DNA from 3 places in the Burkholderia sp. 22313 genome. Region 3 is predicted to be linked to each of the others. Evidence: riboswitches for the same ligand, from Rfam matches in the RefSeq annotation. Region 3 holds a riboswitch; each other region holds the start of a gene.

The links. A riboswitch is a leader RNA that binds a small molecule or an ion and turns the genes downstream of it on or off. The one in region 3 is predicted to bind cobalamin.
Region 1: linked by a shared signal. The riboswitch ahead of ACTJKF_RS06290 (TonB-dependent receptor domain-containing protein) and the one ahead of cobG (precorrin-3B synthase) in region 3 are both predicted to bind cobalamin.
Region 2: linked by a shared signal. The riboswitch ahead of ACTJKF_RS05090 (FecCD family ABC transporter permease) and the one ahead of cobG (precorrin-3B synthase) in region 3 are both predicted to bind cobalamin.

What each region holds. Positions count from the first base shown of each region.
Region 1 covers NZ_JBQEON010000005.1:56,914-64,725, reverse strand. Annotated here, with positions in the region: gene ACTJKF_RS06300 (LysE/ArgO family amino acid transporter) at 1-430, shown strand, start outside; gene ACTJKF_RS06295 (hypothetical protein) at 453-770, opposite strand; gene ACTJKF_RS06290 (TonB-dependent receptor domain-containing protein) at 996-2,921, opposite strand; cobalamin riboswitch at 3,262-3,453, opposite strand; gene ACTJKF_RS06285 (AraC family transcriptional regulator ligand-binding domain-containing protein) at 3,575-4,630, opposite strand; gene ACTJKF_RS06280 (hypothetical protein) at 4,800-5,144, shown strand; gene ACTJKF_RS06275 (Dabb family protein) at 5,134-5,766, shown strand; gene ACTJKF_RS06270 (NADP-dependent oxidoreductase) at 5,822-6,814, shown strand; gene ACTJKF_RS06265 (SDR family NAD(P)-dependent oxidoreductase) at 6,873-7,748, shown strand; gene ACTJKF_RS06260 (SDR family NAD(P)-dependent oxidoreductase) at 7,750-7,812, shown strand, end outside.
Region 2 covers NZ_JBQEON010000004.1:59,057-66,868, forward strand. Annotated here, with positions in the region: gene cobT (nicotinate-nucleotide--dimethylbenzimidazole phosphoribosyltransferase) at 1-750, opposite strand, end outside; gene ACTJKF_RS05085 (ABC transporter ATP-binding protein) at 803-1,615, opposite strand; gene ACTJKF_RS05090 (FecCD family ABC transporter permease) at 1,612-2,610, opposite strand; cobalamin riboswitch at 3,049-3,302, opposite strand; gene ACTJKF_RS05095 (ATPase) at 3,469-3,819, shown strand; gene ACTJKF_RS05100 (cell division protein ZapA) at 3,816-4,130, shown strand; RNA gene ssrS (6S RNA) at 4,211-4,392, shown strand; gene ACTJKF_RS05110 (EVE domain-containing protein) at 4,464-4,925, shown strand; gene ACTJKF_RS05115 (SIMPL domain-containing protein) at 5,118-5,858, shown strand; gene lgt (prolipoprotein diacylglyceryl transferase) at 6,024-6,914, opposite strand; gene ACTJKF_RS05125 (LysR substrate-binding domain-containing protein) at 7,003-7,812, opposite strand, start outside.
Region 3 covers NZ_JBQEON010000008.1:36,123-43,934, forward strand. Annotated here, with positions in the region: gene ACTJKF_RS08900 (cobalt-precorrin-5B (C(1))-methyltransferase) at 1-711, opposite strand, end outside; gene cbiE (precorrin-6y C5,15-methyltransferase (decarboxylating) subunit CbiE) at 711-1,955, opposite strand; cobalamin riboswitch at 2,160-2,350, shown strand; gene cobG (precorrin-3B synthase) at 2,457-3,818, shown strand; gene ACTJKF_RS08915 (precorrin-8X methylmutase) at 3,811-4,437, shown strand; gene ACTJKF_RS08920 (precorrin-2 C(20)-methyltransferase) at 4,434-5,168, shown strand; gene cobJ (precorrin-3B C(17)-methyltransferase) at 5,165-6,916, shown strand; gene ACTJKF_RS08930 (hypothetical protein) at 7,121-7,456, opposite strand; gene ACTJKF_RS08935 (lipid II-degrading bacteriocin) at 7,487-7,812, opposite strand, start outside.

The DNA.
Region 1 (7,812 bases), on a different contig from region 3:
CGGCCTGAAAATCGGCGGGGGCGCGTTCCTCGTGTGGCTGGCGTGGACCATCGCGCGGCAGGCGCCGGCCGCGTCGGCGAGGCAACGCGACCTGCCGCGCACGACCGTGCTGCGCGATTTCCTGACGACGTTCGGCCTGACCCTGTCGAACCCGATGACGATCCTGTCGTTCGTCGGGATTTTCGCGGCGCTCGGCCCGTTGCCGGCGGCCCGGGAAGGCGCGATGGGGTTGACGGTGGCGCGGATGGTCGCCGGCGTGTTCATCGGCTCCGCGACCTGGTGGCTGTGCCTGAGCAGCGCGACCGCCGCGCTGCGCACGACGATGTCGTTCGCGTTCATGCACGGGCTGTCGCGCGTGTCGGCCGCCGTCATCGCGGCATTCGGCGCGATCCAGCTGGTCGCGGGCGTGCGTGGCCTTGTCTGGCCCTGAAGCGGGGCGCGTTGCGCCAGCTTTATCGTCTGGGTCCTTTCATGCGTTCCGACTCCATCGCCGCATACCATTCCTCATTCGCCTCGGTAGGGTCCATCGCTTCGTCAAGCGATGCCGCCGCGCGCTCGGCGGCCAGTCGGGCTTCGTCCGCGGGGGACGCGATATCGCCGTCGTCGTCAGCGGGGGGCTGCAGCATGTCCTTGAGCATTGCGCTCAACTCCGGCGTGTCCCATGGCAGCCCACGCCGCGTTCGGTCCTTGATGTAGTGCCGCACTTCCGCGTCCTGCTCCGCAGTGAGCGGCAGGCCTCGGAAGGTGCTTTGGGGGGCAGAGTCAGCCACCACGTTCTCCTGCGTCTATGGCGTTTTCAGTGTACTCGCCATTGCGGCCACCAGAGCAGTAAACACGGCGCGCTTGCTCGTGGCGGACGGTGGATTCATGACATGCCCCCGCACGAGTGCGGCTTCACGACCGCTCGCACTTGACCCGACCCGTCGGCGCTGCCCCGGCCAACTTCCCGACCGAGGCCTCGCCGCACACCGCGCCGAGGCCTCCGCATCAGCCCGTCAGAACGTATAGCTGACCTTGCCGAACGCGGTGCGGCCGAGCGTGTTGTAGCCGTACGCGGTCATGTACTGGCGGTCGAACAGGTTCGACAGCGTCGCCGACACCGTCAGATGCGCGTTGATCCGGTACGACGCGCGCAGGTTCACGCTCAGGTACGACGGCAGGTACGTCGTGTTGACCGGGTCGTCGAACGTCGTGCCGCCGTAGGTCAGCGACGCGCCCGTGCTCAGTGCGTGCAGGTGAAATTCGTCCCACGTGTGGTCGACGTTCACGCTGACGGTCTGGCGCGGCCGGCGGTTCAGCCAGCTGTCGTTGGTTTCGTCCTGCGGGTTCAGGAACCCGATCGCGACGCTCACCGGCGTAGAGCGGCCGATCGTGCCCTTGTACGACAGGTCGATGCCGCGGATATGCGCGCGGCCGATGTTCATCGGCGAGAACGTCGCGGGGTTGTACGCGATCAGGTTGTTGACGCGCGTGTCGTAGATCGCGGCGCTGAACGTGCCGTACGCGGTGTTCGCGTCGAGCGCGGCCTCGACCGAATCGCTGCGTTCGGGGTTCAGGTCCGGATTGCCGTAGCCGGGGTAATACAGGTCGTTGAAGCTCGGCAGGCGGAACGCGTTGCCGTACGACACGCGCGCCGTATAAACCGGCGTGATCGCCCAGGCGAGCGCCGCGTTGCCGGTGTTCACGGCTTTCCCCGCGATGATCTCGTGACGGCCGGCGACGAACATCGTCACGCTGCCGAGCGTCGCCGACTGATGCAGCGAGAACGCGGAATCGTTGCGCGTCGGCACGCCGTCCGGCACGTCGATCGGCAGGAACGCCTGCTCGCGCGTGAAGTCGTACGCGATCTTCGTCTCGCCGGACAGCGGCAGGCCGAACAGATGGAAGCCGTGCGCCTGATGGGTCAGCGACGTCGACGACGTGATGCGCTGCGAGTTGATCTGGTCGGTCGGAATGGTCGGGTCGCTCGCATACAGGAACTGGCGATCGTTCGCATAACCGAACGACTGGTCGAACTGCGTGTCGGGCGTGATGTCGAGATGGAACGCGAGGCCGGTCGTCAGTTGATGATCGAGCTGGCGGTCCGCATAGCCGGCGTTGTCATAAGACAGGTCGGAACGGTGAACCAGCGCGAACGTCGAGATCGACCAGTTGTCGCGCGCATAGCCGAGGCGCGCATCGAGATCCTGCGCATGGTACGGATTGCGGCCGTCCTCGTGGTACGGCAACACGGGCCGCGTCGCGTCGATGCCGGCCGTGTTGTAGTCGTGCAGCCCGAGTGCGTAGGTGAGGCCGCCGAGCGCGGCGAGCGGCCCCGTCGACGGCACGGTGCCCGACGTGCGCAACTGCGTGTCGAAGGTCTTGTTCGAGCCGCCGCCGAACGACACGATGGTCCGGTTCGGCTGGTTGGCCGCGCGGCGCGTGAACAACTGCACGACGCCGCCCATCGCGTTCGCGCCGAACGACGCGGCGGCCGGCCCCGAAATCACCTCGACGCGCTCGAACGCTTCGGTCGGCAGGTCGGCCCACGGCGCGACGCCGGTGGTCGGCGAGCCGATCCGGATCCCGTCGATGAACACCGCGACCTGGCTGGCCGACGAGCCGCGAATGCTGACCGACGCCGAGGATCCCGGGCCGCCGGTCTGCGAGACGGTCACGCCCGGCAGCGTCGCGAGCGCCTGCGTGATGCTCGGGTCGTTCGGCGACAGCCGGTCGAGATCGGCGCGCGTGAGCACCTGCGTGGTCGCATAGCGCTGGTCGAACGACTCGGGCAGGTGGCGCGTGTCGGTCACGCTGATGGTCGGCAGGTCAGCGCCGTCCGCGGGCTGCGCCTGCGTAGGCGCCGTGTCGCCGGCAGCATGGGCGATCGGGGAGAGCAGCGCCGTGGCGGCGGACGTGGCGAGAAGGTGGCGAAGGTTCATGAGGCAGCGAAGCGTGATCGTGTTGCGGGTACGGCGAGCGTAAGCGGAGGGCGGTGCGTGCCGCCCGGGTTCGTGTCGGTTCGCGGAGAGGCCGGGCAGCATGTGCGGTTGTCGCGCGAGTCGTCATCGCACGTGTCGAACGTGATGGAGGTGACGAACGAGACGCGCGCCGGCACGCCGCGCGTGAGGGCGGCGATGCGAGGGCGCGACGCTTCCCGCGTGGAAGCGAATTCGGCAAGCGTGGACATCGGAAGGGTCCTGAGGTCGGGCCGTCCATGCAACGGAGCGACCGCCAACGGCGGTGCCTGGCGCATCGGGACACCCCGCCCGGTGCGGCTGCTTGGACCTCGGGTCGATGGCAGGTCTCCTGGCTCGCGGGTCGTCATTCGCGCCGGCCTTCCCGGTTTCCCAGTGGCGTGCGGTGGCGCGGATTCGCCGCTTACAGTTGCGGGGGCAGCCGCAGATTCGAGGCGTGGCCTCCCTGCGTTCCCTTTTGATCCCGTTCCGGGGAACCATCAGCGCGCAAGCGTAATGGCGAGCGCTCCGGTGCGTCAATTGCCGGGGTGCCCGGGATGCGAAAAAACGTCAGTGTTCGCCGAATGTTTTCCAGGTCCTTGCGCTTGGGGCGTTCGAACCGCGCTTCCCGTCGGGTTTCACGTCTGATGAAACGGCATGCCGGCGGCGCTGCCGTCGCGCCGGAACCGGCTCGGCGCCACGCCCGTCCATCGCACGAACGCGCGCCGGAACGCTTCCTCGCCGCCGAACCCGAGATGCGCGGCGATCCGCGCGACCGGCCAGTCCGATTCGCGCAGGCAGCGTCGCGCGACGTCGGCCAGGCATTGCTCGCGCAGCACGTGGTAGCCGCTGCCTTCGGCGCTCAGCCGCCGCCGCAAGGTCGCCTCGCTGACGCCGAGCCACGCCGCCAGCTCCGCGAGCGCCGGCAGCGCCTGCTCGCGGGCGAGCGCCGCGTCGAGAAAGCCGCGCACCTGCTGCGACCATGACACGACGGCCGGCGTCGCATCGATCAGACGAAACGGAAAATCGACGAGGAACGCGGTGAGCTCGCCCGGCTGGCGGATCACGCGGGCGTCGAGCCGCGTCGCGTCGAACGCGAAGCCGTAGGTCTTGCGGCCGACGTGGACCGGCGCGTTGAACAGGCCGAGCAGCGGCATCGCGTCGTCGCGGCGCGGATGGCCGAGCCAGACTTCGTCCGGCCGCAGCGGCTGCCCGATCAGCCAGCCGAACAGCTGCAGATAGCAGAACAGCCCGGTCAGGTCGACGAGGCACGCGGCCGGGCTGCGTGTGCGGCGCAGCGAATCCATCCGGAACATCGCGTGCCCGTCGCGCACCGTCAGCGACAGCACGCCGGCGCGCGGCGTCAGCATCTCGCAGAACTCGGCCGCGCAGCGGATCGCCTCGGCGAGCGTCGCGCAACTGAGCAGGCAGCGGCACATCAGGTCGACTTCCTGCTTGCGCATCGGCGGATGGCCGTCGCCGCGCGCGACCTGCGCTTCGAGCCGCTCGATCGCGTCGCGATACAGCGCGACGAAGCCGCGGGGCGTCGTGGCCGACGCGGCGGCCACGGCAGGCGACGCCGGCGATGGCGGCGATGGCGTCGGCCGCACGCCGCTGCGCGCCAGTTCGTCGAGCAGGCGGGCGCCGAGGCCCGGCAGCACGCGGCCGCGTGCCGGCAATGCGCGCTGTTTCATGTGTCTCCCAATGTGAGCGTTGCGACAGGGGCCGGTGAGCGGGCCGGTAGGGGTTCGCCGCGCGCCGCCACGCAAGAATGCTATCCATGCCGGCCGCTTCCGGCCTCGCCGGAACGGCGTAGGCGGCCGGTTTCGCTTCCCGCCGCGAACCCTCCGAGACGACCCGCGCATGATCCAGATCGTAGACGAAATCACCCTCGAGCCCGAGCGCATTCCCGACGTCCTGGCGCTGCTGCGCGAGCGCTACCTGCCGGGCCACGCGGCACGCGGACTGACGGCCGGCGGCCGCTGGGTGTCGCCGCCCGTCGCGGTGCCGGGGCAATCGAGCACGCTGTGGCTGACGTGGCAGGTCGCCGACGCACCGTCGTACTACCGGATGCGCGCACTGACCGACGGCGACGTCGTCGCGTTCTGGATGGCCGTCGACGGGCTGTGCGATGCCCGCCGCCGCCATGTGATGACGGACGCCGATACGCCGCTGCCCGCCCTGACGGAGGTCGGCCATGCGGCATGACACGGCCCAGATCCATGTTGCGGCGACCGACGATGCGGGCGCGTTCGAACGTGCGGTGCGCGATGCCGCGCTGGCGTTACCCGGCGCGACCCGCGTGGTGCTCGCGCGCAATCTCGACGGCTGCTGGGGCGCGGGCGATTACACGCTCGACGTGCTGCGCGACGAGCGGGCGACCGGTCAAACGATGGATGTCACCGCGCTGGCCCGCTTACCGGGCGTGGTCCGAATCGATGGCGCCGCGTGCCGGGCGATCGGCGGCGGCCTGCGCGAACCGGCGCTGCGCGACGGTATCTGGCGCACGCTGATGCTGCGTGTGCGGCCAACGGCCGCCGCAACGCAGGTGCGCGAGCTCGAACGCGAACTGCTTCGCATGCCCGCGTTCATGCCCGGCATCCGCAACTGGCGGCTGAGCCGCATCGTGACGCCGGGCGCATGGACGCACGTGTGGCAACAGGAATTCGCGCACGTCGGCGATCTGCTCGGCGAATACCTGCTGCATCCGTATCACTGGGGCTGGGTCGATCGCCGCTTCGATGCAGAAAGTCCCGACTGGACGGTCGATGCGATCTCGCACGCGTTCTGTCCGCTCGCGTCGAGCCTGCTGGCCGACACGGCGGCGTGACGCGAGGCGCACAGCACCCCTTCGCGATACCAACGACAACCCTGGAGACACCACCATGCGAGCCTTGCTGATCGATCGCGTCGGCCATTCCGACGCGCTGCGACTGGCCGACGTTCCCGCCCCGAAGGCGGGCCCCGGCGACGTGCTGATCCGCGTTGCCTGCGCGGGCGTCAATCCCGCCGACTGGAAATGCCGCGAAGGCTATCTCGGCGCGTTCATGCAGATCACGTTTCCGTTCGTGATCGGCTTCGACGCGGCCGGGGTGGTCGAGGCGGTCGGCGACGGCGTGGACGGTTTCGCGCCCGGGATGCGCGTGTTCGCGCAGACCGACGTCGGTGCAGGGCGCTGGGGCGCCTATGCGGAATATGTCGCGGTGCGCCACGACTCGGTCGTGCGGCTGCCCGACGCGGTCAGCTTCGCGGAGGCGGCCGCCACGCCGACGCCCGCGCTCGCCGCGTGGGCCGGCCTGTTCGACGACGGCGGGCTGCGTGCCGGGCAGCGCGTCCTCGTGCACGGCGGCGCGGGCGCGGTCGGCACGTTCGCGATCCAGCTGGCCGCGCAGGCCGGCGCGCGGGTCGCGGCGACGTGTTCGGCCCGCAATCGCGCGAGCGTCGCATCATTCGGCGCGGCGGCGAGCATCGACTACCGCGCGCAGGACATCGCGGCGGCCGTGCGGGAATGGGCGCCAGGCGGCGTCGATCTCGTGCTCGACGCGGTCGGCGGCGACACGCTGCCCGCCCCGCTCGATCTGCTGGCACCGGGCGGCACGCTCGTGAACATCATGACGCTCATGGCCGGCGATGCGGAGCGGCTGGCCGCGACGAGCGCCGAAGCCGCGCGGCGCGGGTTGCGCACCGCGATGACCTACAGCCGGATGCCGAGCGGCGCCACGCTCGCGGCGATCGCCGAACGGCTCGGCCGCCGTGCGTTGCGCGTGCCGCGCTTCGACCGTTTCCCGCTCGAACAGGCGGCGCGGGCACTCGATCTCGTTCAAACGGGCGACGCGAAAACCAAGTTCGTGCTGCACGTTGCGGATATCGCGCACTGAAGCGCACTGAAGCCGAACGCGCCAGCCCCGACACGACATCCTCTTCACCGGAGACATCATGACCGACCCCCGAACCGCGACGCTCGCAGGCAAATGCGCGCTCGTGACCGGCGCGAGCCGCGGCATCGGCCGCGCGATCGCGCAGCGCCTGGCATCCGAAGGCGCGACCGTCGTCGTGACGGCGCGCAGCCTCACGCAATCGGCCACGACCGCCGGCACGCTCGCCGAAACGGTCGCGCTGATCGAACAGGCCGGCGGCCGCGCGATCGCACTCGCGGCCGACCTGTCGAACCCGGCCGAGCGCGACGCGCTCGTCGCGCGCGCGGCCGCGGCGGCCGGCGGCCTCGACATCCTCGTGAACAACGCGGGCGTGGCCGACTACGCGTGCGTCGACACCATGCCGATGACGATGTTCGACACGACGATCGAGCACTATCTGCGAATCCCGTTCGCCCTGAGCCAGGCCGCGATTCCGCTGATGCGCGCACGTGGCGCCGGCTGGATCGTGAACGTCGGCTCGGTCACCGCGCTCGCGCCGCTGCGACCGTTCGACGATTTCGCGCGGGCGGGCGGCGCGACCGTCTATGCGGCGGCCAAGGCCGCGCTGTCGCGCTTCACCCAAGGGCTCGCGGCCGAACTCGAAGCCGACGGCATCGCGGTGAACCTGGTCGCGCCGAGTACCGCGATCCGCACGCCGGGCGCGGCCCGCTACATCCCCGAAGGCTATCCGACCGAGGACGTCGCGTATCTCGCGGAAACCGCGCTCGCGCTGTGCAGCCTGCCGGCGCGCGAGCGCACGGGCCTGGTCACGCACAGCCTGCATTTCCCGCGATCGTTGGGGCTTGCCGTGCGTTCGCTTGACGGCCGCACGCCGTTGCCGCCGCCCGCGATTCCCGCGTATGCGCATCCCCACATCGACCCGACAGGACTTTGACATGACGAACCCGATTCGCTTCGACGGCGGCACCGCCGTGATTACCGGCGCGGCCAGCGGCATC
Region 2 (7,812 bases), on a different contig from region 3:
GAAGCCGCCGAACGTCGCCAGCACGTCGAGCGGCGCGATCGCGTGCGAATGCCGGACGAGCGCACGGCCGAGCACCGCGCGCTTGTGCGCGAGCCCCTGGTCGTCGAGGCCCGTGCCGCGCCCGACACACGCGTCGATCGGCACGTCGAGCAGCCGGCTCATCAGGCACGCGGCCGACGACGTGTTCGCGATCCCCATTTCACCAAAGCCGATCACGTTCGTGCCGAGCGATGCGTGCAGGCGCACGCGCGCCGCGCCGGCGGCGAGCGCCGTCAGCGCGTCGTCGCGCGTCATCGCGGGTTCGGCCGCGAAGTTGCGCGTGCCGCGCGCGACCGGCAGCGACACGAGCCGGTCGGACACCGGCAGCGGCGACGCGACGCCCGCATCGACGATCTCGAGCGCGCTCTGCGCGACACTCGAGAACGCATTGATCGCCGCGCCGCCGGCCAGGAAGTTCGCGACCATCTGCGCGGTGACCGACTGCGGATACGGGCTCACGCCCTCGGCCGCGATCCCGTGGTCGCCGGCGAACACGATCGTCACGGGGCGCTGCACCTGCGGCCGCTCGGTGCGCTGGATCAGGCCGATCTGCAGCGCGATCGCCTCGAGCTGGCCGAGACTGCCGGGCGGCTTGGTCTTGTGATCGATCACATGCTGCAGGCGCTTGCGCAGCACGTCGTCGAGCGGCGCGATCGCGGGCGGGAAATCGGTGTGGGCGGTCTCGGCGGTCTGGGCGGTCGAATTCGTCATCGGAAGGTTGCCTCGTTGGCGCGGCCGGTGCCGCGCGTCGAAAGAAGGAAGATCATCGCCGCTCGGGCCACGCGGGCAACAGCGCGTCGCGGCCGTTCTCGCGGATCAGCACGAGCGGATAGCCGAACGCGTCGCTCGCGCGCGCCGGCGTCAGCACGTCGTGCACGGGGCCGGCCCACGCGTGACCGCGGCCGTCGAGCAACAGCGCGTGCGTCGCGAAACGCCGCGCGAGATTCAGGTCGTGGCACGAGAACAGCACCGTGCGCGGGCCCGCGTCGAGCCACGCATTCAACGCGGTCAGGCCGTCGATCTGGTGATGCAGGTCGAGATGCGCGAGCGGTTCGTCGAGCAACATCAGCGGCGCGTCCTGGCACAGCGTCGCGGCCAGCGCGACGCGCTGCCGCTCGCCGCCCGACAGCGACAGCACGTCGCGCGACGCGAGCGCGGTCAGCCCGAACGTCGCGAGCGCGTCGTGCGCGGCCGCGCGGTCGCCGTCGCGCTCCCAGCCCCAGCCGCCGAGATACGGAAAGCGGTTGAGCAGCACCGTGTCGAATACCGTCGCACTGAAGGCGTCGTGCAGTTGCTGCGGCATCAGCGCGCGGCGCCGCGCGAGCTGTTCGGGCGGCCACGCAGCGAGCGGCCGGCCGTCGATCGCGACCTGGCCGCCGGCCGGCTGCTGCAGGCCTGCGAGCGTCGCGAGCAGCGTCGTCTTGCCGGCGCCGTTCGGCCCCGCGACGCACCAGATCTCGCCGGGCCGGAACGCCTGCGTGAAGCCGGCGAGCAACGTCCGCTCGCCGGCCTTCAGTGTCAGGTCGACTGCCGCATAGGCGATGTCGCCGGCGGTGTGCGGTGCGGTGTGCGTCATCGCATCGGTCTCCTCAGCAACATCCACAGGAACACCGGCACGCCGGCCAACGCGGTCATCACGCCGACCGGCAATTGCGCGGGCGCGATCGCGGTGCGCGCGAGCAGGTCCGCCGCCATCACGCCGCCGCCGCCCGCGAGCATTGCCGCCGGCAGCAGCATGCGCTGGTCGTTGCCGAAGGCGAGCCGCAGCGCGTGCGGCACGACGAGGCCGACGAAGCCGATCGTGCCGGCCGTCGTCACTGCCGCCGCGGCGGCCAGCGACGCGACGAGATAGATCCGCACGCGCAGTCGCGCGACCGGCACGCCGAGCGCGAGCGCGGTCGCGTCGCCGCGCAGCAGCACGTTCAGTTGCGGCGCGGCCGGCAGCGCGACACAGGCGGCCAGCAGCAGCGCGCCCCATGCGAACCACGGCGCCGTCACGCCGTTCAGGTCGCCCGTCAGCCAGAAGATGATGCCGCGCAGCCGCGCATCGGGCGCGAGCGACAACAGCAGCGTGACGAGCGCGCCCCACCCGGCCGCGATCACGACGCCCGTGAGCAGCAGTCGCGGCGACGCATCGCGCGAGTCGCCGCGCCACAGCTCGCGGCGCGCGAGCCCCAGCACCAGCGCGACCGACACGAGCGCGCCGGCGAACGCGGACGCATCGACGAGCCACCACGCGGCGCCCGCGATCATCGCGACGAGCGCGAAACCCGCCGCGCCACCGGACACGCCGAGCACGTACGGCTCCGCGAGCGGATTGCGCAGCAGCACCTGCAGCAGCGCGCCGGCCAGCGCGAGCAGCGCGCCGCACGCGAAGCCTGCTAGCGCGCGCGGCAATCGCAGCGTGCGCACAATGTCGGCGAACAGCGCGTCGCCGCCATGCGGCACGAGCGACCCAAGCGCCTGCCACGGCGACATCGGCACGCTGCCGATCGACAGCGACGCGACGAACAGCACCGCGACCACGGCCGCCAGCACGGCCCAGATCGCGGCGGCACGCGCGGCGCTCATGCGACGCGCGGCGCCGTGCATGACACGCGACACGTCGGCTGACCGCGGTGGCCGGCCGCGCGCGATACGGGCGCGCTGCGGCGTATTGCAGGCATAGACAAGCTCGTCATCCTTGTTGAACGGGTGGTTGCGGCGGTAGCGCCGCACGTCGGTCATGCCGGCATGCGACGGCCGCGCGCCGTCGGGCCGCACCTTCGCGCGGCCGGCGTTCTGCGCAATATAGTGGAAGGTGCGGCATCGGGTCGATTCGCGTGACGACGACGTGCGTCGCCATCGATCCGGACGAATCGGCATGCACCGCAGTCCGCGCGACCGCGGCAAACGGCAAGCCACGGCATGCGCCGGATGCCACGTGGACGATTGGGGTCAGCATCGAAGACAAGTCCCGTGAAGCACTGCGCGCCCCGCTTCCCCGCAGGCCGCGCGTCACGAAGCCCGTGCGGGCTCCTCGCCTCGGCCGGTATCCGGGCTGGCGGCATACCGGCTCGCCTTCCCGCGCGTGTCGCGCGCAGTGGCCCGCGCCCACGTGCGAACCTGCACGCGAAACGCGCCCGAGCCGGCCTGCGTCATGCGACGCGGCCGCTTACCGTTGCGGGGGCAGCGCAGGTTGGCGATCTCCGGGCGGAGTACGCGCCCTGCTTCCCGTTTAACCGCGCGACGCACGCGCGAGCACCGAGGCGGCGCCAGTTTAGGAGCGGGCCGCGCGAGCGTCAAGAAAGCGTCGAAAACGCGTGCGAAAGGCGTGCCGGACCCGCGTATTCGCGGCATGAAGCCGGGGTGTTACGACTGGAAACGTTACAGATGTCGGAATGCGCGTTATTCCGCGCTAAAATGCTGGGTCTTTAGAGGACGCAGCAGATGCTCAACGAACTCGAAACCTTATCTCAAAATATTGGCCGTCTGATTTCGCTGAACAAGCGCTATCACTCGGAACGGCTCGCGCTCGAGGAGCAGGTCGCGCAAATGCGCGCGGAAGCGGACACCGTCCGCGCGGAACTCGCGCAACTGCGCGACGAACGCAATGCGCTCGCGGCCGAGCGCGACACGCTGTCGGCAAAGATCGACGACGCCCAGGTCAAACTGAACGCGATTCTCGAAAAGCTGCCGCGCACGAAGAACGCCGAGCAAGCCGACAATCAGCTCGATCTGCTGGATGCGCAGGCGCGCACGGGCAGCGATGACGCGGCCAGCCACGGAGAACATGCATGAGCACCAAGCAGATCGAAGTCTCGATTCTCGGTCAGCCGTATCGGCTCGCCTGCTCGGCCGAAACCGAAGCGGCGCTGCTCGAGGCCGTCGCACGCGTCGACGCCGAAATGTCGAAGATCCGCGCGAACAGCTCGGTGCGCGGCACCGATCGCATCGCGGTGATGGCCGCGCTGTCGCTCGCCTCGGAATTGCTGCGGCTGCAAACGAGCGTGCGGCACGGTGAAGCATTTCCGGCGGAAGAAATCCGTCGTACAATGCACCAGATGAACGAACAGCTCGGCGCGGTGCTCGCACAGCACGAGACGCAGTAACGTTTGATCGATGCGTCGATTCCCCTTGATCTCGGCGATCAACGGTGGTCAAATTGGCGCAACGAAACACAGTTCAATCAGCTTCCCTGCCTGGTTCGCCAAGGTCATATATTCCTTGAACCAATGCCATGTGCACGGTTGCGGAAATTTGTAGCACGGGCGCGCGCGTCACTCTGTCTGATGTACCCGATGTGCTGCTAACTGCGACCAATTCTGAACCCCAGGTTCAGGATGCCGGCCTAGCGGCCAAGGCGGGGGCCTATCCAACGGCATCGGGCGAGTCCCGATGCCGTTTCCTTTTGTAGCAGCCTCTTTCTGCGTCGATCACGATCCATGCAATACTGGCTGATGAAGTCCGAACCGGACGAAGCAAGCATCGACGATCTCTCGCACGCGCCGCAGCACTCGCTGCCCTGGACCGGCGTGCGCAACTATCAGGCGCGCAATTTCATGCGCGACACGATGAAGATCGGCGACGGCGTGCTGTTCTATCACTCGAGCTGCCCTGAACCGGGCATCGCGGGCCTCGCCGAAGTCTCGTCCACGCCCTACCCCGATCCGACCCAGTTCGATCCGGACAGCCCGTATTACGATCCGAAGTCGACGCAGGAAGCACCGCGCTGGCTGCTCGTCGACGTGCGCTTCGTGAAAAAGTCGCCGCTCGTGCCGCTCGCCGCGCTGCGCGAACACGACGAACTCGCCGACATGCGCGTGCTCGCGCGCGGCAACCGGCTGTCGATCACGCCGGTCACGCGCGCCGAATGGCGCTTCATCACCGAAAAGCTGATGAAGTAGGCATGCGCGGCGACGCACGCCAAAGGTCAAATCCGGTCAACCCGCGCCACCGTCACGGAACTCGCGGCGCGTTCGCGCGGCCTAAGCAACCGCTGTCGCCCGATCGGGCCGGCGGCCGTTTTTTCGTCGCGCGGTTCGCCCGCGTCGCGCACGCGTGATCCGCCTGCGCGCCCTCGCACAAGGAGTCCAACAATGACCAGGAAAACCGCACTCGCGCTGTCGCTCGCCCTCGCCGCCGCCGTCCCCGTCGCGCTGACGCTCGCGTCGCCGGCCGTACACGCGCAGACCGCGAACCCGCACTTTCCGGAGCCGGCGGGTGTGCTGTCGTTGTCGTCGCAGGCCAGCGCCGACGTGCCGCAAGACATCATCCACATCACGTTGTTCTACGAACAGCAGGCGAAGGATCCGGGCAGCCTGACGTCCGCGCTGAACCAGCGCGCCGACGCGGCACTCGCGCAGGCGAAGGGCGTGTCGGGCGTCACCGCGCGCACCGGTGCGTTCTCCGTGTACCCGAGCACCGATCGCGACGGCAGGATCTCCGCATGGCGCGGCCGTACCGAAGTCGTGCTCGAATCGCGCGATTTCGCGGCGGCGTCAAAGCTCGCCGGCCAGTTGTCGAACCAGATGCAGGTCGCGAACGTCGAGTTCTCGCTGTCGCCCGAAGCGCAGCGCGCGGCCGAGCAGAAGCTCACGACCGAAGCGATCAAGTCGTTCCGCGCACGCGCGGACGAAGCCGCGAAGGCCTTCGGCTACGGCAGCTACTCGATTCGCGACGTGAACGTCGGCGGCGGCCGCAACGTGCAGCCGTACCCGCGCATGATGGCGATGGCCGCGGCGCCGATGGACAGCGCAAAGATGAGCGCGCCGATCTCGGTCGAGGGCGGCAAGACGACCGTGTCGGTCACCGTCAACGGTTCGGTGCAGATGAAGTAACGCGCATCGCGCTACGCTCGCCCGATGCGAAAACGCCGGCCTTCGGGCCGGCGTTTTTCATTTGCGATTCAGCGATGCTGTGATCGACACGCACGCCGATCGTGCGCATCGGCATCGCATCGCGCATCACGTACACGCATCACACCACGCATTGCGCGTCACGCATTACGCAACCGCATTTGCCGCACGGCGGCGGTACGCCCACACCATCAGTGCGATGCCCGCGAGGATCATCGGCAGCGACAGCCATTGCCCCATCGACAAGCCGAGTGCGAGCAGGCCGAGGAAGTCGTCCGGTTCGCGTGCGAATTCGACCGTGAAGCGCGCGAGCCCGTAGCCGATCAGGAACAGCGCGGACACGGCGCCCATCGGCCGCGGCTTGCGCGCGAACAGGAACAACACGAAGAACAGCGCAATGCCTTCGAGTGCGATTTCGTAGAGCTGCGAAGGATGGCGCGGCAGCATCTGATACTGCATGAACACGTCGGCCAGATGCCACTTCTCGACGAGCGCCGGATGCTGCGGCAGCCATGCCGCGTCGTCGCGCATCGCGCCCGGGAACAGCATCGCCCACGGCGAATGCGGATCGGTCACGCGACCCCACAGCTCGCCGTTGATGAAGTTGCCGAGCCGCCCGGCCGCGAGCCCCGTCGGCACCATCGGCGCGACGAAATCGGTGACCTGCAGCCAGTGACGCTTGCGCTGCCACGCGAACAGCACCATCGCGAGCGTCACGCCGAGGAAGCCGCCGTGGAACGACATCCCGCCTTCCCATACCTTGAAGACGTCGAGCGGGTGCGAGAAATAGAAGTCGGCCTTGTAGAACAGCACGTAGCCGAGCCGGCCGCCGAGCACGGTGCCGAGCACGCCGTAGAACATCATGTCGTCGATGTCCTTCGCGGTCCAGCCTTGCGCCGCGACATGCGGCAGCTTCAGGCGGGTCCGGCCGACGACGATCGCCGCGATGAAGCCGACGAGATACATGAGGCCGTACCAGCGCACGGCCAGCGGCCCGAGATGGATCGCTACGGGGTCGAAATTCGGGTGAATGATCATGGGTTAGCGATGAAGGTTTCGAATGCGGTACGGCGCTCGCACGGCGCCGCACCGCGCATTGGACGGCGCCGGCGCGCCATCGTTCGCATCACGCGGCCAAACCGTGCGTGCGCACGACGTCGATGAAGCCGGCGAGCACGGGGCTGACGTCGCCCGTGCGCCACACGAGGCCCGTCTCGACCACCGGCGCGTCGCCGGCGAGCGGCCGGTAGACCACGCCGGTGCGCCGCAGGTTACGCAGCGACTGCGGCACCAGTGCGACACCCATGCCGGCCGACACGAGGCTGACGATCGTCTGCATCTGGATCGCCTCCTGGCCGATGCGCGGGGTTTCCCCCGCCGCGCCGTAGCAGCCCGTAATGATGTCATAAAAGCCGGGCGCCAAACGACGCGGAAAGATCACAAGCGGCAGCGCGGCCAGGTCGGCCAGATGGACGGGTTCGTCTTCCGGGGCGTCCGGTGCCGCGGCCGCCGGCATCGCGACCACCAGCGGCTCGCGCACGACCGGCAGGTACGACAGCCCGGCCGCGTGGCGCGGCGGCACCGGCGGAATCACGAGCCCCGCGTCGATGCGGCCCGCGACCAGCTCGTCGATCTGCACGTCGCTCGTCGCTTCCGCGAGTTGCAGACGCACCTGGGGATAGCGCGCGCCGAACGCGCGCAGCAGCGACGGCAGCAGTCCGTAATCGGCCGTCGACACGAATGCGAGCGACAGCGAGCCGGCCTCGCCACGCGCGAGACGCCGCGCGAGCGGCGGCAGCGCATCGGCCGACGCGAGCAGCCGGCGCACGTCGGGCAGCAGCGCCGCGCCGACCGCCGTCAGCGCGACCGAGCGCTTGGTGCGCATGAACAGCGCGACACCGAGCGTGTCCTCCAGCGCGCGGATCGCCTGCGATAG
Region 3 (7,812 bases):
CATCTCGATCAGCGCCATGTCGGGCAGCCCGTAGTGCGCGCGCATGGCATCCTCGCTCGCGTTGCCGGTGCACGCGGCAATGTGCGCGATGCCGTTCGCGCGCGCGACGTCGATGCCCTGATGGATCGACGCGATGTACGCCGAGCACGAGAAGGGCCGCACGATGCCGGTCGTACCGAGAATCGACAGTCCGCCGACGATGCCGAGGCGCGGGTTCATCGTCTTCAACGCGAGCGCCTCGCCGCCCTCGACGCCGATCGTCACGTCGAAGCCGCCTGCATAGCCGTATTCGGCCGCGAGCGCGCCGAGGTGCGTGGTCATCATCTGGCGCGGCACCGGATTGATCGCCGGCTCGCCGACGGGCAGCGTGAGCCCCGCGCGCGTGACGGTGCCGACGCCCGGCCCCGCATGAAAACGCACACCGGGCGCGGCGGCCAGCGCGACGCGCGCGAAGATCAGCGCGCCGTGCGTGACGTCCGGATCGTCGCCGGCGTCCTTGAGCGTGCCGGCCTCGGCGCCGTCGGCCATGGCGCGGCAGAACTCGAGCCGCATCATCACGCGCTGCCCCTTCGGCAACACGATCTCGACCGCATCGTCCGCGCGGCCCGCGAGCAGCAGGCGCGCGGCGGCGAGCGACGTCGCGGTCGCGCAGCTGCCGGTCGTGTAGCCGAACCGCAGCGGTGCCGGTTGTTCGGGGGTTTCGTCGCGCATCAGGGGAGGTCCGTGACGTGCGCGGCGTCCGCGACCGCGGAATCGGGCTTGCGCACGTCATACAGCGTGACGGGCAACGGCTGCCGCCACGTGTCGAAGCGGCCGAGCGGCTCGGCGTGCGCGAGCGACACACGCGTGAGCGTGCCGCCGTGCGCGTCGCGCCACGCGGCGAGCGCCAGTTCGCCTTGCAGCGTGACCGCGTTCGCGACGAGCCGGCCGCCGGGTTTCAGCGCCCGCCAGCACGCGTCGAGCACGCCGGCTGCGGTCGCGCCACCGCCGATGAAGACCGCGTCGGGCACGGCGAGCCCCGCGAGCGCATCGGGTGCGCGGCCCGCGACGAGTTGCAGGCCCGGCACGCCGAGCGCGTCGCGGTTGTGCTCGATGAAGCGTTGGCGCTCCGCATGCGACTCGATCGCGATCGCCTGGCACGACGGATGCGCGCGCATCCATTCGATGCCGATCGAGCCGCTGCCCGCGCCGACGTCCCACAGCAGCTCGCCGGGTGCGGGTGCGAGGCGCCCGAGCGTCAACGCGCGCATGTCGCGCTTGGTCAACTGGCCGTCGTGGCGGTAGGCGTCGTCGGGCAGGCCGGGCGTGAGCGCACGGCGCGGCGCATCGGGGCCGGCCTGGCAGTCGAGGGCGACAAGGTTGAGCGCGGCGGTTTCGCCGACGTGCCAGTCCTGCGCGAGGCTGTCGAGACGCCGCTCGAGCGGGCCGCCGAGATGTTCGAACACGCTGATGCGCGTCGGGCCGAAGCCGCGCGCGGTCAGTTCGGCGGCGACCGTGGCCGGCGTGCGGCCGTCGGCGCTCAGCACGAACAGCCGCCGGCCCGGCAGCAGGTGACGCGCGAGCGTCGCGAGCGGCCGGCCGACGAGCGACACCGCGCCGGTGTCCTGCAACGCCCAGCCGAGCCGCGCGGCCGCCAGCGACAGCGACGATGGGGCGGGCAGCACGCGCCATTCGTCGGGGGCGAGTTCGCGCGCGAGCGTGGCACCGACGCCGAACAGCATCGGGTCGCCGCTCGCGAGCACGCAGACCGGCGTGCCGCGCTGCGCGAGCAGGCCCGACACATCGAACGGCGACGGCCACGCTTCGCGGGCGGCCGGCAGCCGCGCAGGCAGCATGTCGAGGTGCCGCTTCGCACCGACGACCCGCGCCGCCTCGAACAGCGCGCGCCGCGCGCCGCGCCCGAGCCCCGCGTAGCCGTCGTCGCCGATGCCCACTATCGTCAGCCACGCCGTCATGCACCCTTCCCCTTCATCCGATTCCATCGAGTCGCCGCACGGCGGCCGTGAAGGCGCCGGTGCGGCCGTCCGCGTTGCGAAAGTCGGCATGGTACCGTGTTCCATCGCGCGTTTCATCTGCCGGGGCGCCGATGCCGGACGCCGTTTCGCCTAGGTCACGGCACCCGTTCGGCGGTCGCGAAGCACCGCGGAAATCGGGTATCCTACGGCCGTTCGTTCGCCGGTGCCCTTCGGGGCCGAAGAGGGAACACAGGGCGCGCTTCGCGCCGCTGTGGCTGCCCCCGCAACTGTAGACAGCGAGCCGCGCTCCCCCTCATGCCACTGGATTCACCGGGAAGGCCGGGAGCCGGCGCCGACCTGTCAGCCAGGAGACCTGCCGGCCTGAAAGTGCGTGCGTGCCAGTCGGCGTCGGGCGGGGTGTACCGATGCGTTGGCCGCGGCGCGACACTGTCCCGGTATCCCGTGAGTTCCGCCCCCGTTTCGATTCCTGCGTCGTCCGTCGTGCGCCCGTCGGCTTGCCCGGGGCTCATGCGCGTCGTCGCGGCCGCCGATGGCGGATTGTGCAGGATCAAGCTGCCGGGCGGCCGGCTCGATGCGCGCCAGGCGCGCGCGATCGCCGCCGCGGCCCGCGCCTACGGCTCCGGGGCGATCGACGCGACCAATCGCGCGAATCTCCAGCTGCGCGGCATACGCGACGGCGCGGCCGATTCGCTGGCCAGCGCGTTGCTCGATGCCGGGCTCGGCCCGCGCGCGAGCCGCGGCGATCCGGCTCCGGACCGCGCCGCGCTCGCCGCGGCCGACGACGTCCGCAACCTGATGCTCAGCCCGCTCGCGGGGCGCGATCCCGACGCGTTGCTCGACAGCCACGCACTCGCGCTGCCGTTGCTCGACATGCTCGCGCGCGAGCCGCGCCGTGGCGAGCTGTCGCCGAAATTCTCGATCCAGCTCGACGGCGGCGAAGCGGTCGCGGCACTCGATCATCCGCACGACATCTGGCTCGCCGCGTGGCGTCGCGGCGACGGCGCGGTGCGCATCGCCGCGGGCCTGGCCGGCTGTCCGCCGGTTTCGTCGGACGATTCGCCCGCGTCGTTCGACGTGGCGCCGGACCAGGCCGTCGCGCTGGTCCATGCGTTACTGCTCGCGTTTCTCGATCTCGCGCCGGCCGACGTCACGCGGATGCGCGGATTACTCGCGACCGGCCGCGAATGCGCGTTGCGCGAGCGCACGCAGCACTACGCGCCCTTTCCGCTCGACACCGATCCGGCACTGGCCGGCTGGCGGCGTACGCCGGCCGATCCGGCGCTGCGCTTCGGCGCCCGGCCGTCGCTCGACACGCAGCACAGCAGCATCGGCGCGCAATGCGTGCTCGGCCGGCTCGACGCGACGCAACTGGAACGGCTGGCGGCGCTTGCCGACTCCGATGGCGACGGCACGCTGTCGATGACGCCGTGGCAAGGCGTGTTCGTGCACGGCGTGCGGCACGAACGTGCGCCGGCCGTGCTCGACGGTCTCGCGTCGCTCGGTCTCGTCTGCACGCCGTCCGCCCCGCTGGCGTCGCTCGTCGCCTGCACCGGCAGCGCGGGTTGCGCGAAATCGCGCGCCGATACGAAACGCGATGCGCTCGCGCTCGCCGCGCGCGTCGCATACCCGGCCGACGTGCACCTGACCGGCTGCGAGCGCCACTGTGCGCTGCCGCACCCCGCTACACACACGCTCGTCGCGGTGGCGCCCGCCCGCTACGACCTTTACCGGCGCGATGCCGGCGCGGGCCTCGGCGCCCCGCTCGCGCGCCATCTGACGATTGACCAGGCCGCGGCCCGACTCACGGGCGCGCGGCACAGCCAGGACACCACCGATGCTTGACTACATTCGCGACGGGCAGGAAATCTACCGCCAGTCGTTCGCGACGATCCGCGCCGAGGCCGACCTGTCGCGGGTTCCGCCCGATCTCGAGAAGCTCGCGGTGCGCGTGATCCACGCGTGCGGGATGGTCGATGTCGTCTACGACCTGCGCTTCTCGGCCGGCGCCGGCACGGCGGGCCGCACCGCCCTTGCGGCGGGCGCGCCGATCCTGTGCGACGCGAAGATGGTCGCCGAAGGCATCACGCGCGCGCGGCTGCCGGCCGGCAATCGCGTGCTCTGCACGCTTGGCGAGCCGGAAGTGCCCGACCTCGCGCGGCATCTCGGCAACACGCGCTCGGCCGCGGCGCTCGAACTGTGGCGAGCGCATCTGGCCGGCAGCGTCGTCGTGATCGGCAACGCGCCGACCGCGCTGTTCCACCTGCTCGACATGATCGACGCCGGCGCGCCGCGCCCCGCGCTGATTCTCGGCTTTCCGGTCGGCTTCATCGGCGCGGCCGAGTCGAAGGCGATGCTCGACGCGAACAGCCGCGGCGTGCCGTACGTCGCGCTGCTCGGCCGGCGCGGCGGCAGCGCGATGGCCGCCGCCGCGGTCAACGCACTCGCGACGGAGGCCGAATGACCGCCCCGCGCGGACGCCTGTTCGGGGTCGGCGTCGGCCCCGGCGACCCTGAACTGATGACGATCAAGGCGCTGCGCGTTCTGCAGGCCGCGCCGGTGGTTGCGTATTTCGTCGCGAAGGGCAAGAAAGGCAATGCGTACGGCATCGTCGAGGCGCACCTGCTCGACGCGCAGACGCAACTGCCGCTCGTCTATCCGGTGACGACCGAGGCGCTGCCGCCGCCGCTCTGCTACGAGACGGTGATCGCCGATTTCTACGACACGGCGGCCGAGATCGTCGCGTCGCATCTCGAGGCCGGGCGCGACGTCGCGGTGATCTGCGAAGGCGATCCGTTCTTCTACGGGTCGTACATGTACCTGCACGATCGCCTCGCGCCGCGCTACGACACCGAAGTGATCCCGGGCGTGTGCGCGATGCTCGGCGGCACGGCCGTGCTCGGGCAGCCGCTCGTCTATCGCAACCAGAGCCTGTCGGTGCTGTCGGGCGTGCTGCCGGCGGACGAACTGCGCGCGCGGCTCGCGCAGGCCGACGCGGCCGTCGTGATGAAGCTCGGCCGCAACTTCGACAAGGTGCGGCGCGTGCTCGACGAACTGGGGCTCGCGAAGCGCGCGCGGTACGTCGAGCGCGCGACGATGGCGACTCAGCGCATCGTGCCGCTCGACGAAGTCGATCCGATGGCGTCGCCGTATTTCTCGCTGCTGGTCGTGCCGGGGGAAAAATGGCAAGGATGACGACTCCGCCCGCGATCGTGATTCTCGGCGCGGGCGCGCTCGATACCGCGCGGCGCATCCAGGCGCGCTATCCGGGCGCGCTGGTGCACGGGCTTGCGTCGCGCGTCGCGGCCGACGTGCCGTTCGACGAACTCGGCGCCCATCTGCGCGAGCTTTACGCGCGCGGGCTGCCGATCGTCGCGCTGTGCGCGGCCGGCATCGTGATCCGTTGCGTCGCGCCCGCGCTGTCCGACAAGGGCGTCGAGCCGCCGGTGCTCGCGGTCGCGGAAGACGGTTCGGCCGTCGTGCCGCTGCTCGGCGGGCTGACGGGCGTCAACGCGATCGCGCGCGAAATCGCCGCATGCGTCGGCGTCGCGCCGGCGATCACGACGAGCGGCGAGCTGCGCTTCGGCGCGTGCGTGCTCAATCCGCCCGACGGCTATGCGCTCGCGGATCTCCAGCAAGGCAAGCGCTTCGTGTCCGACCTGCTCGCGGGCGCGGCCACGCGCATCGACGGCGCAGCGCCGTGGCTCGACGACGTCGCGCTGCCGCGCGACGACGCGGCCGCGCATGCGATTCGCGTGACGCCCGATGCGTGGCGCGGCGCGCGCGACGAACTGGTGATTCATCCGCGCAGCGTGGTGGTCGGCATCGAGGCAAGCGGCGTGCGGGCCGCTGCTTCGCCGTCGCTCGCCGAACGCATCGACGCGCTGCTGGATACGCAGGGGCTCGCGCGGCTGGCGCTTGCGGCGCTGGTCGCGCCGGCGACGTTGCTCGGCGACGCGCAGGTCGAAGCGGCGGCGCGGACGCTGGGTGTGCCGCTGCGCTTCGCCGATGTCGATTTCGCCCACGCTCATGCTGACGCCGACGACCTCGCGCGCGCCGGCAACCTCGATGCCGCGGCCCTGCTCGGCAGCACGTTGCGCGTCGCGCACACGCTGCGCGCCAGGTCCGACGGCCTCGCGTGCGCGGTGGCGTCGCAGCCCGTCGACCCCGCCACGCTCGGCCGTGCGCGCGGCCGCCTGACGGTGCTCGGCCTCGGCCCCGGCGATGCCGCGTGGCTCACGCCCGCCGCGCGCGCCGCGCTCGCGCAAGCCACCGACATCCTCGGCTATACGACCTACGTGACGATGGCCGGCCCGTTCCGCGCGGACCAGCGCGTGCACGGCACCGACAATCGCGAGGAAATGCAGCGCGCGCGCCATGCGTTCGAACTGGCGGCCGAGGGCCGGCAGGTGGCGGTCGTGTCGTCGGGCGATCCGGGCGTGTTCGCGATGGCCGCGGCCGTGCTCGAAGCGCTCGACGAAGCGCGCGACCCGCGCTGGGCGGCGGTCGAGCTGCGCGTGGAGCCCGGCGTATCGGCGTCGCTCGCGACCGCCGCGCAGGCCGGCGCGCCGCTCGGCCACGATTTCTGCGCGATCTCGCTGTCGGACAACCTGAAGCCGTGGGACGTGATCGAGATGCGCCTGCGGCATGCGGCGCAAGCCGATCTGGTGATGGCGTTCTACAACCCGATCTCGCGTGCGCGGCCGTGGCAGCTCGATCGTGCGCTCGACGCGGTGCGTGCGCATCGCGCGGCCGACACGATCGTCGTGCTCGGCCGTGACATCGGCCGGCCCGGCGCGACGCTCACGACGACGACGCTCGGCGCGCTGCGCAGCGATCAGGTGGACATGCGCACGATGGTGATCGTCGGCTCGTCGACGACGCGGTGTTTCGCGATCGGCGACGGGCGTGAGTGGGTTTATACGCCGCGGTGGTATCGGTGAACTTTGATGCGGATGGAGTGACAGTTCAACCCTGCTGGATCAGGTCGCGAAGTAGTTCGGTGGCAGCCGCTTGCGCACAAGAGCGTCTGCCATTCGATACCTCTGCTCGCCACTCGTCCGCGCTTCAATGGTGTACAGATACCATGAAGTTGAACAGATGTTCACATCCGCAAGCGCGTTGATCCACGGCTTCTCCAGAGGAAATCAATCAAAAGGCCCCACGTTCTCAACGACAAAGCCTCTGCACGTCATTTTTGCTACATAGCGACGATGACCGACTCGGTAAGGAATCTTCCATTGCTGCAGATCCACCAGATATTCAGCACTTTCATCGAACGTCACATTCGAAAAATTGTTGTGCTGGGCGTACTTGCGCATGTAATCCCTCATCTGGAATGTGGACAGATGAGGGCAAGCCGCATCACCCCCATCATCCCGAATATAGGCCATGACGCCTATCAGCAGCGCAGCTAGAAGTGCAATTAAAAAGACAACTGCGATCGCAAATTTAAACAGCCCGGAAAAATATGTCCTCGACATTGCGCCTCCATCAATAGCGAGATCCGACCATTAATTGATTGGCGGCCTTTCTCGCCCATGCCCTATGGAAGGGATATGCACTGCGCCACCACCAGGGTTCGTCGCTTTTATGCTGGCCCGGGTGCCCTGGATATTCAGCGGCTGAGAGCCAGTGAAGTAAATCATATAATCGTGGTGGCCGGTAAAAAAGCCCATTACGCGAATCAGCGTGGTGAGCGCCTCCTGAACGGCTGGCCGCGAATTCGATGCATCGAAATCGAATTTGTCAGGGTTTAGCGTATACTCCCCGTTAAAATTGAATCTTCCGTCGCTACTTAGCGTCAGCTGCCCGGTAACGTGTCCGCTGACGCGACCAA